Linked DNA regions of Salinarimonas sp.. Each later gene encodes a partner of the first gene's protein in a complex. Links are inferred from orthologs where the notes say so. Each region holds a gene or a part of one and is shown on either strand. Other genes may lie near its edges.

What was found.
Region 2: the proteins of ABL310_RS12430 (region 1) and pnp are in contact, whole or in part, in a cryo-EM structure (PDB 9QH0), measured with the Escherichia coli proteins. The link is inferred for Salinarimonas sp. from one-to-one orthologs.

Annotation. Positions count from the first base shown.
Region 1 is NZ_CP157794.1:2,677,000-2,685,404, forward strand. What follows is about bases 3,269-6,539. They hold ABL310_RS12430 (ribonuclease E/G), read right to left. Parts: upstream 6,160-6,539; coding sequence 3,469-6,159; downstream 3,269-3,468. Other genes in these bases: ABL310_RS12425 (helix-turn-helix domain-containing protein), read left to right, coding at 3,269-3,390. In the rest of the region: ABL310_RS12415 (LysR family transcriptional regulator), read left to right, coding at 1-740; ABL310_RS12420 (heavy metal translocating P-type ATPase), read right to left, coding at 756-2,855; more of ABL310_RS12425, read left to right, coding at 2,950-3,268; ABL310_RS12435 (N-acetylmuramoyl-L-alanine amidase), read left to right, coding at 6,826-8,070; ABL310_RS12440 (penicillin-binding protein 1A), read left to right, coding at 8,206-8,405. UniProt on the Escherichia coli protein: Endoribonuclease that plays a central role in RNA processing and decay. Required for the maturation of 5S and 16S rRNAs and the majority of tRNAs. Also involved in the degradation of most mRNAs.
Region 2 is NZ_CP157794.1:315,735-323,852, reverse strand. Bases 2,249-5,232 are described here. They hold pnp (polyribonucleotide nucleotidyltransferase), read left to right. Parts: upstream 2,249-2,625; coding sequence 2,626-4,839; downstream 4,840-5,232. Other genes in these bases: ABL310_RS01510 (N-acetyltransferase), read left to right, coding at 5,000-5,232; rpsO (30S ribosomal protein S15), read left to right, coding at 2,249-2,385. Outside these bases: cell division protein ZapE, read right to left, coding at 1-24; ade (adenine deaminase), read left to right, coding at 177-1,892; more of rpsO, read left to right, coding at 2,116-2,248; more of ABL310_RS01510, read left to right, coding at 5,233-6,058; ABL310_RS01500 (ASCH domain-containing protein), read right to left, coding at 6,916-7,401; ABL310_RS01495 (DUF1902 domain-containing protein), read right to left, coding at 7,539-7,883; ABL310_RS01490 (GNAT family N-acetyltransferase), read left to right, coding at 7,895-8,118. UniProt on the Escherichia coli protein: Involved in mRNA degradation. Catalyzes the phosphorolysis of single-stranded polyribonucleotides processively in the 3'- to 5'-direction. Also involved, along with RNase II, in tRNA processing.

The DNA.
Region 1 (8,405 bases):
CGACCGGGAGCAGCCCCGCGACGCTCGGGCGGCGCATGAGCGCACTGGAACGGGCGCTCGGACGCGAGCTGTTCGTGCGGCGCGATCGCGGCTACGAGCCGACGCCCGAGGGCCGCGCGCTGATGGACGAGCTCGCCGAGATCGAGGCGCGCATCCTCCGGCTGACGGCCGCGCCCGCCGGGGGCGCGCGCCCGCTCGTCAAGCTGTCTGCCGGCACCTGGACGACGCTCTTCCTGCTGGAGCGGCTCGACGAGATCGTCGGCGCGCCGCCCGACATCCGGCTGCGCTTCATCGCGGCGGAGAGCGTGCTCGACATCCCGCACCGCGAAGCCCTCATCGGCCTGCGCAACCGACGCCCGACCGAGACCGGCCTCGCCGGGCGCCGGCTCGGGGCGGTGAATTTCGCGCCCTACGCCGCTCCGGGCGCGCCGGCGCGCTGGATCAAGGTCGTCGCCGACACGCCGTCCGCCCGCTGGCTCGACCGCGAGATCGGCGCCGACGCGTTCTGCGAGGTCAGCACGCCGCGCAACAGCCTCGACCTCGCGCTGGCGGCCGCGGGCGTCGCCCTGCTGCCGACCTTCGTCGGCGACCGGCAGGCGGGCCTGGAGAGGGTCGGCGAGACGATCCCGGAGCTCGCCCACGAGCAATGGCTCGTCACGCACCAGCACGACCGGCACCTGCCGGAGGTCCGGCGCACCATCGACCGGCTGTGCGCGATCTACGACCGGACGGCGCGCTGAGACGGTCGGGCGCCCTCACGCGCTGCGCCCCGCCCCGAGGAGCCGCATCGCATTGAGGGTCACCAGCACCGTCGCGCCGGTATCGGCCAGGATCGCCGGCCACAGGCCGGTGATCCCGAGCACGGTCGTCACCAGGAAGACGGCCTTCAGCCCCAGCGCGACCGCGATGTTCTGGCGGATGTTCGCCATCGTGTCGCGGGAGAGGCGCACCATGCGCGCGACGTCCGACACGCGGCCGTTCAGCGCCGCCGCGTCTCCCGTCTCGAGCGCGACGTCGGTCCCGCCGCCCATGGCGATGCCGACATGCGCGGCGGCGAGCGCCGGCGCGTCGTTGATGCCGTCTCCCACCTTGGCGACGATGCGGCCTTCCGCCTTGAGCTTGTCGACGAGGCGCATCTTGTCCTGCGGCAGGAGCTCGGCATGCGCCGCGATGCCGAGGCGCTCGGCGATGGCCGCCGCGGTGGTCGCGTTGTCGCCGGTGAGCATGACGGGGGCGATCCCGAGCCGCTCCAGCGCGCGCAAACCCTCGGCCGCGTCCTCCCGCGGCTCGTCGCGCACGGCGATCAGGCCCGCGGGGCGCTCGGCGACCATCAGGACGGAGACCGTCTTGCCCTCGCCTTGAAGCGCCGCGATCCGCGCCTCGACCTCCGCGCCGAACGGCGCGATCGCGGCGGCGGCGGGGGGCGCGCCGAGAAAGAGCGCGCGGCGCCGTGCGCGGCCCTTCACGCCCTTGCCGCCGAGCGCCATGACGCCGATGGCGGGCGTGACCGGCACGCCCTCGGCCTCGGCGCGGGCGATTACGGCCTTGGCGATCGGGTGGGAGGACGTCGCGTCGAGCGCGGCGGCGTCCTCCAGCACCTCGGCCTCGCCGCAGCCGAACCCGACCACGTCGGTGACGACGGGGCGGCTCTCGGTGAGCGTCCCGGTCTTGTCGAGGGCGACCGCGTCGACGCGCCCGAGGATCTCGAGCACCGCGCCGCCCTTGATCAGGAGCCCGCGCCGGGCGCCGGCGGCGAGGCCGGCGGCGATGGCGGCCGGCGTCGAGATCACGAGGGCGCAGGGGCAGCCGATGAGGAGGATGGCGAGGCCCTTGTAGACCCACTCGATCCACGGCTCGCCGGCGACGAGGGGCGGCAGGGTCGCGACCAGCAAGCCGAGCGCCAGCACCGCCGGCGTGTAGATCCGCGCGAAGCGGTCGATGAAGCGCTCGGTGGGGGCCTTCGCCTCCTGCGCCTCCTCGACCAGGCGCACGACGCGGGCGATCGTGTTGTCCTGCGCCTCCGCCGTCACGCGCACGCGCAGGGACGCGTCCGTGTTGATCGTGCCCGCGAAGACGCCGTCGCCCGGCGCCTTCGGCCGTGGCACGCTCTCGCCGGTGACGGGCGCCTCGTCGACGGCGCTCTCGCCGGAGAGGACCGCGCCGTCCGCCGGGATGCGATCGCCGGGGCGCACCACGATGACGTCGCCCGGGACGAGGGAGGCGGCTTCCACGACGGCGAGCCCGCCCTCGCGCTCGAGGAGCGCGGTCTTCGGCACGAGGGCGGTGAGGGCGCGGATGCCGGCGCGGGCGCGGCCGGCGGCGACGCCCTCCAAGAGCTCGCCGACGAGGAAGAGGAGCACGACGATCGCCGCCTCCTCGGTCTCGCCGATGATCACCGCGCCGATGGCGGCGATCGACATCAGGGTCTCGATCGTGAAGGGGGCGCCCGCCCGCGCGGCGGAGAGCGCGCGCCGGGCGATCGGGACGAGGCCGATCAGCATCGCGGCCGTGTAGGCGGCGGCCTCGTAGGCGGGCAGGACGTGGCCGAGGGCGAAGGCCGCCGCGAGGCCGAGCGCGCAGGCCAAGGCGAGCTGCGCCTTCGGCGCGCGCCACCAGGCGGGCTCCTCCGCGGAGGGCGCGCCGGCGGCGAGGGGCGCGATGCCGTAGCCGAGCCCGCGCACGGCGGCCTCGACGTCCGCTCGCGCGGCGTCGGGCGCGCTCAGCCGCAGCGTCTGCGCGGTGGCGTTCACCGCGACCTCGCCGACGCCCTCGATCCGCGTCACCGCCGTCTCGATCTTGCGGGCGCAGGAGGCGCAATCCATCCCGTCCACGCGATATCTCAGGGTCTCGCCCATGGTCTTCGTCGTCGCCTGCCGTCGTCGTCGTTGATCCGATGTCTCGGGCACGCTACGACCTCTAGCAGCTAGAGGTTCAAGAGGGAAAACGCGCATGCCGGCCGGAGAAACGACCCGGGACGATCTCGCCATCGGCGACCTCTCGCGCCGCACCGGCGTGAAGGTCCCGACCATCCGCTATTACGAGAGCATCGGGCTCCTGCCCGCGCCGGCTCGCACGGAGGGCGGACAGCGGCGCTACGGGGCGGACCACCTGCGCCGCCTCGCCTTCGTGCGCCACGCCCGCGATCTCGGCTTCGAGATCGAGGCGATTCGCGAGCTCCTGGCCATGGCGGCGGACCCGCAGCGCGGCTGCGGGGAGGCGCACGCCATCACCCGCGCGCACCTCTCCGCCGTGGAGGACCGCATCGCCCGGCTCGAGGCCCTGCGCGACGAGCTGCGCACGATGCTCGCCTGCGCCAACGGCACGATGGCGGAGTGCCGGATCATCGAGGTGCTGGCCGATCACGACGAGTGCCTGCACGAGCGGCACTGACCCGCGGAAGGGGAAAGGGCCCCGCCGGCGACGCCGACGGGGCCCTTTCTCATGGTCGACACGGCGAGCCGCTCGGGCTCACTCGCCTCCGCCGGAGAGAACCGACTTCGCCTTCGACCACCAGCCGGCGCGCTTGGGCCGGTTCGGGTCGGGCGGGGTGAGCACGACGGTGACGGGCTCCTGCGGAGCCTCCTCGGTCGTGGCTTCCTCGGTCGCGGTCTCCGCGGAGGCGGCCTCCTCGTGCGCAGGCTCCTCCACGGTGGCCGGCGTCTCGGCGACGGGACCGGATTCGGTCTCGGCAGCGGCTTCGGCCGGGGTCTCGGCGATCGCCTCGGCCGGCGTCGCCGCCACGGCCGCCTCGGCGGCGGCCTCCTCCTCCTCGCCCTTGCGCGGCTTGCGCTTGCGCGGGGCGCGCGGCTTCTTCGGCTTGGCTTCCTTGGCTGCCTTGCCTGCGGCGGCCTCCTCGGCCGGCGCCGCCTCGAGAGCGGCCTCGACCGGCGCGGCGGCCTCGCTCACGGCCTCGTCGGACGCGGCCGCGGCGGGCTGAGCCGGAGCCGCGACGTGCTCGGGCGTCTCGGCCGCGACGAGCGCGCCGTCCCCGGCCGCTTCCTCCGCGGCCTCCTCGGCGGCTTCCTCGGCGCCCTCCTCGCCCGGCATCACGTCGCGACGGTCGCGACGACCGCCACGGCGGCCGCGACGGCGGCGGCCTTCCGGACGCGCCTCGGCCTGGGCGGCCTCGCGGGGCGCCTCGGCGCCCTCGCCCTCCGCCTCGCCGTCGGCGGCCTCGACCTCCTCGCCTTCGTCCTCCTCGCGGCGCTCGCCGGCCTCGTAGCCCTCGCGGGCCTCGCCGTTGCCGCGACCGCGACGGCGACGACGACGGCGGCGGCGCTTGCCGTCGCCTGCGCCCTCGCGGGCCTCGTCACGCGATTCCTGGCGCTCGCCGCGCCCCTCGGTCTCCTCGGCGTCCTCCGCCTCCTCGACCTCCGGCTCGGCGATCTCGATGGTCTTGACCTCCTCGGCCTTGACCCCGGTCGCGCGGGCGGGCGAGCCGACGGCGGGCTCGCCCTTGTCGATGGCGTAGGCGTGCGCCGAATCCAGCGTCTCGTCGACGACGATCGTGATCGTCACGCCGAAGCGCTCCTCCAGCTCGCGCAGATGCACGCGCTTCTGGTTCAGGACGTAGAAGGCGACCGCGAAATGGGTGCGGACGTTGAGATTGTGAGTCGCGCCCTTGAGCAGAGTCTCCTCGATGCCGCGCACGAGCGAGAGCGCCACGGAGGGCGTCGCGCGCACGAAGCCGGAGCCGGCGCAGGTCGGGCAGATCACGGAGGACGATTCGAGGACGCCGGTGCGCATGCGCTGACGCGACATCTCCAGCAGGCCGAAGGAGGAGATCCGGCCGATCTGGATGCGCGCCCGGTCGGTCTTGAGCGCGTCCTTGAGGCGCTTCTCGACCGCGCGGTTGTTGCGCTTCTCGTCCATGTCGATGAAGTCGATGACGATCAGGCCGGCGAGGTCGCGCAGCCTGAGCTGGCGGGCCACCTCGTCGGCGGCCTCAAGGTTCGTCTTGAGCGCCGTGTCCTCGATGTTGTGCTCGCGCGTCGAGCGGCCCGAGTTCACGTCGATGGAGACGAGCGCCTCGGTCGGGTTGATCACCAGGTAGCCGCCGGACTTCAGCGACACCTGGTTCGAGAACATCGCGTCGAGCTGCGCCTCGACGCCGAAGGCCGCGAAGAGCGGGGTGGGGTCCTTGTAGGCCTTCACCGCCTTCGCATGGCTCGGCATGAGCATGCGCATGAAGTCCTTGGCCTCGCGATAGCCGTCGTCGCCCGAGACGATGACCTCGTCGATATCCTTGTTGTAGAGGTCGCGGATGGCGCGCTTGATGAGCGAGCCCTCCTCGTAGGTCAGCGCCGGGGCCGTGGAGGACAGCGTCTGCTCGCGCACGCTCTCCCAGGCGCGCATCAGGTACTCGAAGTCGCGCTTGATCTCGGCCTTGGTGCGCGAGGCGCCGGCCGTGCGCAGGATCACGCCCATGCCTTCCGGCACCTCGAGATCCTGGGCGATGGTCTTGAGGCGCTTGCGATCGTCGGCCGAGGTGATCTTTCGCGAGATGCCGCCGCCACGGGCGGTGTTGGGCATCAGCACCGAATAGCGGCCGGCGAGCGACAGATAGGTGGTGAGCGCCGCGCCCTTGGTGCCGCGCTCCTCCTTGACGACCTGGACGAGCAGGATCTGGCGGCGCTTGATCACCTCCTGGATCTTGTACTGCTTGCGCGGCGCGCGCGGGCGCTCGGGCATCTCCTCGAGTGCGTCGCCGCCGAGCTGCTCGACGTTGTCCTCGTCGTCGCCGTTCTCGTCGTTCTCGTCCGAGGCGTTCTCGGAGACGCTCTCGTCGCTCGCGCTTTCGCTGGCCTTGGCCTTCTTCGAGCGGGAGCGACGCTTGGAGCGCTTCTCCTCCTCGTTCTCGCGCTCGCGCTCGGCCTGCGCCTCGTCCTCGATCAGCGCCTGACGGTCGGCGACGGGGATCTGGTAGTAGTCCGGATGGATCTCGCTGAAGGCGAGGAAGCCGTGGCGGTTGCCGCCGTAATCGACGAAGGCCGCCTGCAGCGACGGCTCGACCCGGGTGACCTTCGCCAGATAGATGTTACCGCGCAGCTGCCTGCGATTGGCGGATTCGTAGTCGAACTCCTCGACCTTCGATCCGCGGACGACCACGACCCGGGTCTCTTCCGGGTGCGAGGCGTCGATCAGCATCTTGTTCGCCATGGAAAACTCTCGACATGGCGCAGGCCGCAGCGTCGTCTCCCCCGGATCGCATCGCTCCCCGCGCGCAGACGCGCGCCGGCGAACGGATCGGGTCGGTGAAGAGTGGCGTCGGGCCAAGCGCCGGTGGGCGCCCGGGGCGGGCGCACGTGGGGTTGACCGCGGATCCGGGCGTCGCGCGCGCCGAGCCGGCTCTTGCGGCCGCCGTGGGCGGCGCGGTCGCGGCGCTGCGCGCGGGGGACGTCACGTCGACGAGAAGACGAGCCTGTCTCGCGTCTGCGTCCATCACCCGGTGATCCTTTCGAATTCGATGGGCCGGACCAGCCGGTCATCGCGCTCATCGGCGCGGCGGACGCCGCGCCTTGCGACCTGCCCGGATCTCTCTTTCGTACCGCTCTGATCTCAGAGGGCCTCGGCGCGTCGTCGGAGGGCGAAAGGCCCGCTCCGCGCGACGCCGCCGGATTCGGCAAAGCCGGACGGGGTCACTTCCATTACTAAGCGCGAGGCCGCTTTGGCAAGACCGGAGGCCGCTGTTGCAGAAAAAACACGCGGACGCCCGGCGCAACCGCGCGGGCCAAGGATCCGTTAACCACCCGGCTCCTATCGGTTAGGAGAACGGGACGGGCACCGCCGCCGCGCGGGCGCCGCGTCTGTCACAAGGGGGTCGCGATGCGTCCTGCGCCGGTCCTCGCCGGTCCGACGATACGATGTCTCGCCGCGCTGGCGCTCGTCTGCGCCGCGCTCGTCGCGAGCGCCGGTGCGCGCGCCGCCGACGTCATCGCCATCGCCGCGCGGGTGGAGGCGAGCGCCGTCGAGACGCGGCTCGTCTTCACGCTCAGCGCTCCGGTCGAGGCCCGGGCCTTCTCCATCGACCGTCCCGACCGCATCGTCCTCGACCTGCCCGCCGTCAACTTCCAGATCCCCGCGGACGCGCGTGCGGCGGGCGGGCTCGTCGCGTCCATGCGCTACGGGCTCTTCGCCGCCGACCGCTCACGGGTCGTGATCGAGCTCGCCGGGCCGGCGCGCGTCGTGGCGCTGGCCACCGAGCCGCGCGACGACGGCGCGCATCTCCTCGCGCTCACCCTCGCCCCTGTCGAGGCCGTCGCCTTCGCGCAGGCCGTCTCGGCCGACGCCGCCGGCTTCCGCGCCGCCTCGCTGCGACCGGCGATCGAGCCCGCGCCCGCCGACGGCGACGACCGGCCGACGATCGTCATCGACCCCGGCCATGGCGGCATCGACCCCGGCGCGGTCGCCCGCGGCGGCGTCCACGAGGCGGACGTGGTGCTCGAGTTCGCCCGGCATCTGCGCCGGCGGCTGGAGGAGAGCGGGCGCTTCCGCGTGCTGATGACCCGCGAGGAGGACGTGTTCGTCGCGCTGACCGAGCGCGTCGCCTTCGCCCGGCGCGCGGGGGCGGATCTGTTCGTCTCCATCCACGCCGATTCGCTCTCCTCGGCGCCGCAGGTGAGCGGGCTGACCGTCTACACCAACGCGGACGAGGCCTCCGACCGCGCCTCCGCCACGCTCGCCGCGCGCGAGAACCAGGCCGATGCGCTCGCGGGCCTCGTCACGGAGGAGGCGCGAGGCGAGATCGCCGACATCCTGCGCGACCTCACCGAGCGCGAGACGCGGGGCTATTCGCACGTCTTCGCCACGACGCTGGTCGGCGGCATGGAGAGCGTGGCGCGGCTCAACAAGAACCCCCACCGGCAGGCGGCCTTCGTCGTGCTGCGCGCCTACGACGTGCCCTCCGTGCTCGTCGAGCTCGGCTACCTGTCGAGCCGCCGCGACATCGCGCTCCTCACCTCGGACGGCTGGCGCGAGCGGGCCACGGCGGCGATGGCGGACGCCATGGAGCGGTTCTTCGCGCCGCGCCTCGCCGACCGCGCCGAGTATCGCGCCGCAGTTTCACCATAGATCGCTGGTCTACGGGCGGCAGTCTCGACGCGCACCGGCCCGCGGGCGATTCCCGTGGGAGGCCGATTGCGCTAGTGTTCGGGGATTGGCTGGCGTCGCCTCGGGATCGAGCGTGGCGAGGACGGATCGGACCATATGCGCATCGTCTTGCGATTCTTCGGCTTCCTGTTCAGCGCGGGATTCGTCGCCTTCCTGATCGGGTCGGCGGTGATGGCGCTGGGCTACATGCATTTCTCGCGCGATCTGCCGGATCACGCCGCGCTGGCCGAGTACGAGCCGGCGGTGATGAGCCGCGTCCACGCCGCCGACGGCACCCTCGTCGCCGAATACGCCCG
Region 2 (8,118 bases), 2.4 Mb from region 1 along the record:
GGGATGGGGACGGGGCGTGCTCACGAGGGCAAGCGTTTAGCGCCGTGCGGGGCGTTGAGCAATGCCCCGCGACCGCGCCCCGCCTTGCCCGCACGGCCGCGATCGCACAGACTCGCGTCCGTCTCTCGTCCACGACGCCGCCGCGCCTCCGGCCGGCCGACCACGGAGCTGCCCCGATGCCCTCGACCGAGATCCTCGCGCGCCGGATCGCCCAGGCGAGGGGGCGCGAGCCCGCCGATCTCGCGGTGAAGGGCGTGCGGCTCCTCGATCTCGTCACGGGCGACGTCACGGAGACCGACGTCGCGATCTGCGGGGACACGATCGTCGGCACCCACGGCGCCTATCGCGGGCGCGAGGAGATCGACGGGTCCGGGCTCTTCGCGGTCCCGGGCTTCGTCGACACGCATCTGCACATCGAGAGCTCGCTCGTCACGCCGGCCGAGTTCGAGCGCTGCGTGCTGCCGCGGGGCACGACGACGGCGATCTGCGATCCGCACGAGATCGCCAACGTGCTCGGCCGCGCCGGGATCGACTATTTCCTCGCGGCTTCCGAGGCGCTGGTCATGGACCTGCGCGTGCAGATCTCCTCCTGCGTGCCCGCGACCGACATGGAGACCGCCGGCGCCGTGCTCGAGGCCGGCGATCTCGCGCCCTATCGCGGCCATCCGCGCTCCATCGGGCTGGCCGAGTTCATGAACTATCCCGGCGTCGTCCACGCCGACCCGAAGGCGCTCGCCAAGCTCGCGCTCTTCGGCGAGGGCCGCATCGACGGGCACGCGCCGCTCCTCGGCGGGCTCGACCTCAACGCCTATCTCGCCGCCGGCATCGGCACCGACCACGAGGCGACGAGCTACGAAGAGGCGCGGGAGAAGATCACGAAGGGCATGCAGATCCTCATCCGCGAGGGCTCCGTCTCCAAGGACCTGCACGCGCTGGCGCCGCTGATCACGGCCGAGACCTGGGCGCGGCTCGCCTTCTGCACCGACGACCGCAACCCGCTCGAGATCCTGGAGGAGGGCCATATCGATTTCCTGGTGCGCACGGCGATCCGGCTCGGCGCGCGCCCGCTCGACGCCTATCGCGTGGCGAGCTGGTCGGCGGCGCTCGGCTTCGGGCTGCGCGATCGCGGCCTCGTCGCGCCGGGCTACCGGGCGGACGTCGTCCTCGTCTCCGATCTCGAGGCGTGCTCGGTGGAGCGGGTGATCGCCGCCGGCCGGCCGGTGACGCCGGCGCTGTTCGAGAACCGCACGCATCCCGCCCCCGTCGGCTACGGCTCGGTGAAGCGCGATCCCGTGACCGCGGCGGATTTCGCCGTACCCGGCGAGGCGGGCGAGAAGCGCGTCATCGGCGTCGTGCGCGATCGCATCATCACCGAGGCGCTCGTCCGTCCCGTGCCCGCGCGCGACGGCCTCCTCGTCGCCGACCCGGCCGCGGACGTCCTCAAGATCGCGGTGCTCGCCCGCCACGGGGTCAACGCCAATATCGGGCGCGGCTTCGTCTCCGGCTTCGGGCTGCCGGCGGGCGCGCTCGCGAGCTCGATCGGCCACGACGCGCACAACGTCTGCGTCGTCGGCGCGAACGACGCGGACATGGCGGCGGCGGTCAACCACCTCATCGCGATCCAGGGCGGGCTCGTCGCCGTGCGCGACGGGGGGATCCTGGGCGAGCTCCCGCTCCCCGTCGCGGGGCTGATGAGCGACCGGCCGTTCGAGGAGGTGGCCGAGCGGCTGACCGCCCTGCGCGAGGCGGTGGCCGGCCTGGGCTGCGCCCTGCCCGAGCCCTTCCTGCAGCTCGCCTTCCTGCCCCTGCCGGTGATCCCGCACCTGAAGATCACCGATCGCGGCCTCGTCGACGTCGACGTCTTCCGCGTCGTCGACCTCGCAGCGCCCTGACGCTGCTCCGCATTCGGACTGGCGTTCCCGAAAAATTCGTCTATGGTCCGCGCCGTTCGCTTCGCTTTCGGAGCGGGCCGGACGCGCACGACCTCGCTGGACGACATCCCGGCCAGGCCGCGTCGCGGACGCCAAGAGCCGAAGAGCCGCCGAAGAGCCGCCGACACGCCACTCCCGGCGACCGGCGCCGCGGCTCACCACATGCCAACCAAGAGGACAGACGATGTCGATCACGCAGGAGCGCAAGGCCGCGCTCATCAAGGAATACGCGCAGAAGGACGGCGACACCGGCTCGCCGGAGGTCCAGGTGGCGATCCTCACGGAGCGCATCACCAACCTGACCGAGCACTTCAAGTCGCACGCGAAGGACAACCATTCCCGTCGCGGGCTCCTGAAGCTGGTCTCCCAGCGCCGTTCTCTGCTCGACTACCTCAAGCGCGGCGACGAGGCGCGGTATCGCAGCCTCATCGAGCGCCTCGGCATCCGCCGCTGACCTTTCGTCGGGCGCTCGGGTCGACCCGGGCGCCCGACGCTTTCGCCCCGCCGATCCCGGATCGGAAAGGGGCCACCGGAACGGAAACGGGATGCGTCCCGCGCGTTCCGCCATCGCCCGGTCGATGACCATGGACAGGATCGCCGGGGGCTCCCTCTCGAGGGAGGGGAGCCCCCGGCAATCTTGCCCATGGCGTCGCGCGGGCCGCACGACCGCATGCAGGCAAGAGAGACAAGACGCATGTTCGACATTCAACGCGAAGAGCTGATCTGGGCCGGCCGCAAGCTCGTCCTCGAGACCGGCAAGATGGCGCGCCAGGCCGACGGGGCCGTGGTCGCGACCTATGGCGAGACCACCGTTCTCGCGACCGTCGTCGCCGCCAAGGAGCCCAAGCCCGGCGTCGACTTCATGCCGCTCACGGTGAACTACCAGGAGCGCACCTACGCCGCCGGCCGCATCCCGGGCGGCTACTTCAAGCGCGAGGGCCGCCCGACGGAGAAGGAGACGCTGGTCTCCCGCCTGATCGACCGCCCGATCCGCCCGCTCTTCCTCGACGGCTGGCGCAACGACACGCAGGTGATCGTGACCGTGCTCTCGCACGATCTCGAGAACGACCCGGACGTCGTCGCCATGGTCGCCGCCTCCGCGGCGCTGACGCTGTCGGGCGTGCCCTTCACGGGCCCGGTCGGCGCGGCGCGCGTCGGCTGGATCAACAACGGCTACGTGCTGAACCCGACGCTCGCCGAGATGGAGGACTTCGCCCTCGACCTCGTCGTCGCCGGCACGCAGGACGCGGTGCTGATGGTCGAGTCCGAGGCGCGCGAGCTCCCCGAGGACGTGATGCTCGGCGCCGTGATGTTCGGCCACAAGCACTTCCAGCCGGTGATCGACGCCATCATCCGTCTCGCCGAGAAGGCCGCCAAGGAGCCGCGCGACTTCTCCTCGCCGGACCGCGAGGAGGTGATCGCCGCCGTTCTCGAGGTCGCGGGCGACGACCTGCGCGAGGCCTACAAGATCACCGACAAGCAGGCGCGCTACGCCGCCGTCGACGCCGCCAAGGCCAAGGTCGTGGCCGCGCTCGTGCCGGCGGAGGGCGAGGCCCGCTTCGAGGCGGAGGCCGTCAAGGGCGCCTTCAAGGAGGCCCAGGCCAAGGTCGTGCGCTGGAACATCCTCGACACCGGCTCGCGCATCGACGGCCGCGACACCAAGACGGTCCGCCCGATCGTGGCGGAGGTCGGCGTGCTGCCGCGCACCCACGGCTCGGCTCTGTTCACCCGCGGCGAGACGCAGGCGCTCGTCGTTGCGACGCTCGGCACCGGCGAGGACGAGCAGTTCATCGACCAGCTGGAGGGGACCCGCAAGGAGAGCTTCCTGCTGCACTACAACTTCCCGCCCTTCTCGGTGGGCGAGACGGGCCGCATCGGCTCGCCGGGCCGCCGCGAGATCGGCCACGGCAAGCTCGCCTGGCGCGCGCTCCATCCGATGCTCCCGCCGGCGCACGAGTTCCCCTACACGCTGCGCGTCGTCTCCGAGATCACCGAGTCGAACGGCTCGTCCTCGATGGCGACCGTCTGCGGCGCCTCGCTGTCGCTGATGGACGCGGGCGTGCCGCTGCGCCGTCCCGTGGCGGGCATCGCCATGGGCCTCATCCTCGAGGGCGAGCGCTTCGCGGTTCTGTCGGACATCCTCGGCGACGAGGACCATCTCGGCGACATGGACTTCAAGGTCGCGGGCACCGAGACGGGCGTCACCTCGCTGCAGATGGACATCAAGATCGCCGGCATCACCGAGGAGATCATGAAGATCGCCCTCGACCAGGCCAAGGGCGGTCGCGAGCACATCCTCGACGAGATGTCGAAGGCGCTGACCGCGCCGCGCGCCGAGCTCGGCGAGTACGCCCCGCGCATCGAGGTGATGCAGATCCCCACCGACAAGATCCGCGAGGTCATCGGCACCGGCGGCAAGATCATCCGCGAGATCGTGGAGAAGACCGGCGCCAAGGTGAACATCGAGGACGACGGCACGGTGAAGATCGCCTCCTCGGACGGCGCCTCGATCAAGGCGGCCTACAACTGGATCCGCTCCATCGTGGCCGAGCCGGAGCCCGGCGCGGTCTACGACGGCAAGGTCGTCAAGGTGATGGAGTTCGGCGCCTTCGTGAACTTCTTCGGTTCGCGCGACGGCCTCGTCCACATCTCCGAGCTCGCGCCCCAGCGCGTCGCCACGGTCAAGGACGTGGTGAAGGAGGGCGACACCGTGAAGGTGAAGTTCCTCGGCACCGACGACCGCGGCAAGGTCCGCCTCTCGATGAAGGCCGTCGACCAGGCCACCGGCGAGGACATCTCCAAGAAGCGCGCTGAAGGCGGCGAGGGCGGCGAGCCCGAGCCGGCCGAAGCCGGCGCCGGCAACGGCGACGGCCGCCCGCGCCGCCGCGGCGGCCGCCGCGGGGAGTGAGGACGGGCCGGGGCGGTGGTGCGCCGCCCCGCGTCGTCTGTGAGATTGGGAAGCGCGGTCCTTCGGGGCCGCGCTTTTTTGTGGAGTTTGGCGTGAAGCGATCTCTCTTGCGTTCCACGCGTGTAATCGCCATGCTCATGCTCGACGTTGGAGCGATTCGATGCCTGGCACCCTTCAGCTGAAAGCCTTGAGCGACATTGATTTGGACGATCCCTTTTTCGACTCTTTGAAAAATCAGTATGGTGAGTTTCCGCAATGGTTCGCTGGCAAGGCTGCTTCGGGTGAACAAGCCTACGTGATCTACGACGAGGGTGTCGACGAGCTCCGCGGCTTCCTTTATCTCAAGCTGGAAGACGGACCCGTAACGGATGTGCAGCCACCACTACCTGCGGCACGGCGGATCAAGGTCGGCACCTTCAAAATCGTTGCACACGGGACAAAGCTCGGCGAGCGCGCGGTAAAGAAGATCTTTGACCACGCGATAGCTTCTGAAGCAGAACAAATCTACGTGACTGCTTTTCCGACACACAAGCCTTTGCTCCGACTGCTAGAGCGGTATGGCTTTGAAGAACGTGGAAATAAAATCACGCCGAACGGCGAGGAAATTGTCCTCGTCAAGGAGCTTACAGACTCCTCGGATGAGCTTGTTGAAAGATACCCGATCATTAGACAGGAATCTGGCCGCTGCTTTCTTTTAGCGATATACCCCGAGTTCCACACGCAGCTTTTTCCAGACTCAATCCTTGTTACCGAGCCCCCCGATATTCTGTCCGATGTTTCTCATACGAATACCATTCATAAGGTTTATGTCGCAGGGCTCCCACTAACAATGATGAAAAAAGGCGACGCCGTTGTAATCTATCGCACGACAGACAAGGGTGGACGGGCGCGTTACAGGTCGGTAGCGACTTCGGTCTGTGTCGTTGAAGAAACGAGAAGCAGGCGTGATTTCGCGAACGTTCAAGAATTTGTCGACTACTGCCTTCCTCATAGCGTGTTCTCAGAAGAAGAGCTCCGAGAGCGGTTCAATAGCACCAAAAGGCTTTTTACTGTCAGAATGACCTATAATATTGCGTTTCCGAAGCGCCCCAACCGGGACAGGCTGCTCGACGTCGTAGGCTTGACCGACCCCCCACGATTTCAGTTTCGCCGCATCACAGACGGCGAGTTCAGACATATCCTCGAACTTGCTGAGGTTCCCGCCCGACTTCTGGCTTAGGCTCTGGCCCCATAAACGGCAAAGCGGATTTGATCGCTCGAGCGTAGGATGATTCAACCTTCCTGATCGAGGGAGGATTCGATGCGCCGCCATGAGCTGACCGACGAGGAATGGGCGATCATCCAGCCGCTTCTGCCGAACAAGGTGCGCGGCGTGCCCCGGGTGGACGACAGGCGGGTGATCAACGGGATCGTCTGGCGCTTCCGGACGGGTGCGCCCTGGCGCGACGTGCCCGAGCGCTACGGCCCGCGCACGACGCTCTACAACCGCTTCGTCCGATGGCGGAAAGCAGGCGTCTGGGACCGAATTCTGGACGCCGTCTCAGAGGCTTACGACGGCGACATCGTGATGATCGACAGCTCCTGCGTCCGCGTCCACCAGCACGGGGCCGCGGGAAAAAGGGGGATTCGGAGGCCGCCGGAGATGGTCGCATGGGACGTTCCCGCGGCGGCCTGACGACCAAGATCCACGCCCTCGTCGATGCGGAAGGGCGGCCGGTTCGCCTCCTGCTCACCGCAGGGCAGGCAAACGACGCACCGGCCTGCGAGCAGCTCCTTCCGCTCGTCGCGAAAGACGCCATCCTGATCGCCGACCGCGCCTACGACACGAACGCGATCCGCGCGACGGTGACCGAACGCGGCGCCTGGGCGAACATCCCGCCCCGCGCGATCCGAAAGGGCAGCTTCCCGTTCAGCTCCTGGCTCTACCGCCAGCGAAACCTCGTTGAGCGCTTCTTCAATCGCATCAAGCACTTCCGCGGCCTCGCCACGCGCTACGACCGCTCGCCCGACAACTTCCTCGCCGCGCTCAAGCTCGCCGCGATCCGGATTTGGCTTGCCGCGAAATGAGTCCGCATCCTAGGCGCACCCGGCTTTGACGCAGCTACCGCTCTCCGAAAAATCGAAAGCCATTTGTCTCGGATCATCAAAGCCGGCATCTGGCAAGCTATGGCTCAACTCGCGAGGAAGATACATGAACGCCTGTGGTGGAGTAATACCACGAAGCAGCAGCTGTTCGCGCTCAATAGGCACCGGCATCCGGCAAGGTTGTTCAAGCCGGATCGCGAAAGCAGTCTGTGATGGACTCAAGTAATTCACGAGAGCGCTCTTGTCGATTAAAATCGCGTCTCCATAACGCTCCAGGAGACGATCGACACCCAGAATTTCCACACCCGCAATCCGAGCGGTGCCTATAATTGCACCTATCGGCTTCGTCGCATAGATAAACATAGTTCCCCCGACCGTTTCCCTCAGCGGGTAGCGACGGCGCACCTCAACATGTTTCCGCCCAGAAAGTATCGCGTCAGCATAGATCGGGTGAATGCTAAAAAGGACATCGCGCACTTTGTTAGCCCACCTCTGAATGGTCGATAAGGACGCTATACAATTAGCTTGAACTCATCTGCGCATCAAGAGCATACGCATGGCTCTCAGGGAACATACAGAAAACTACGATAATGCTTGGCCGATTGTGCTAAGCGTCAGGGTATATAGCCCCGCTGCCTCGGATCGGAAATCGGCTCACCCTCCGCCCCGTTCTCCTCGATCAGGTCCGCCACCATCCCCGGCAGCCGGGCGATGAGCGCGTCGTGGCTCGCGGCCTCGCGGCAGAGGCCGGGGATCGCGCTGTGCTCGACGGTCCTGACGTCGGATCGTCGTCGAAAGCGGCCTCGATCAGGACGAGACGGCTTCGCATGGGAGGTGCTCCGGACCGACCGGCGGTCAGGATAGCCTCGGCCCGGCCCATGCGCGAAGCGCGAGCCCGCGCCCGTGCGTCGCAACGCCTCCTTCGAAAGCGGCTCTTCCCAGCCGCGGCGAGCCGTCATAAGCTTCTCCCATGAGCGAGCTCGTCACAGGCATCCGACACGCCAAGCCCGCCGACGCCGCCGCGATCTCGAAGGTCTTCGACGCGGCCTGGCGGGAAGCGTATACCGGCATCATCCCCGGCGTCACGCTGGAGCGGATGATCCAGCGGCGCGGCCCGCGCTGGTGGGCCTTCTCGCTGCGCCGCGGCCGTCCGCTCGCCGTGCTCGACGTCGACAAGAAGATCGTCGGATACGC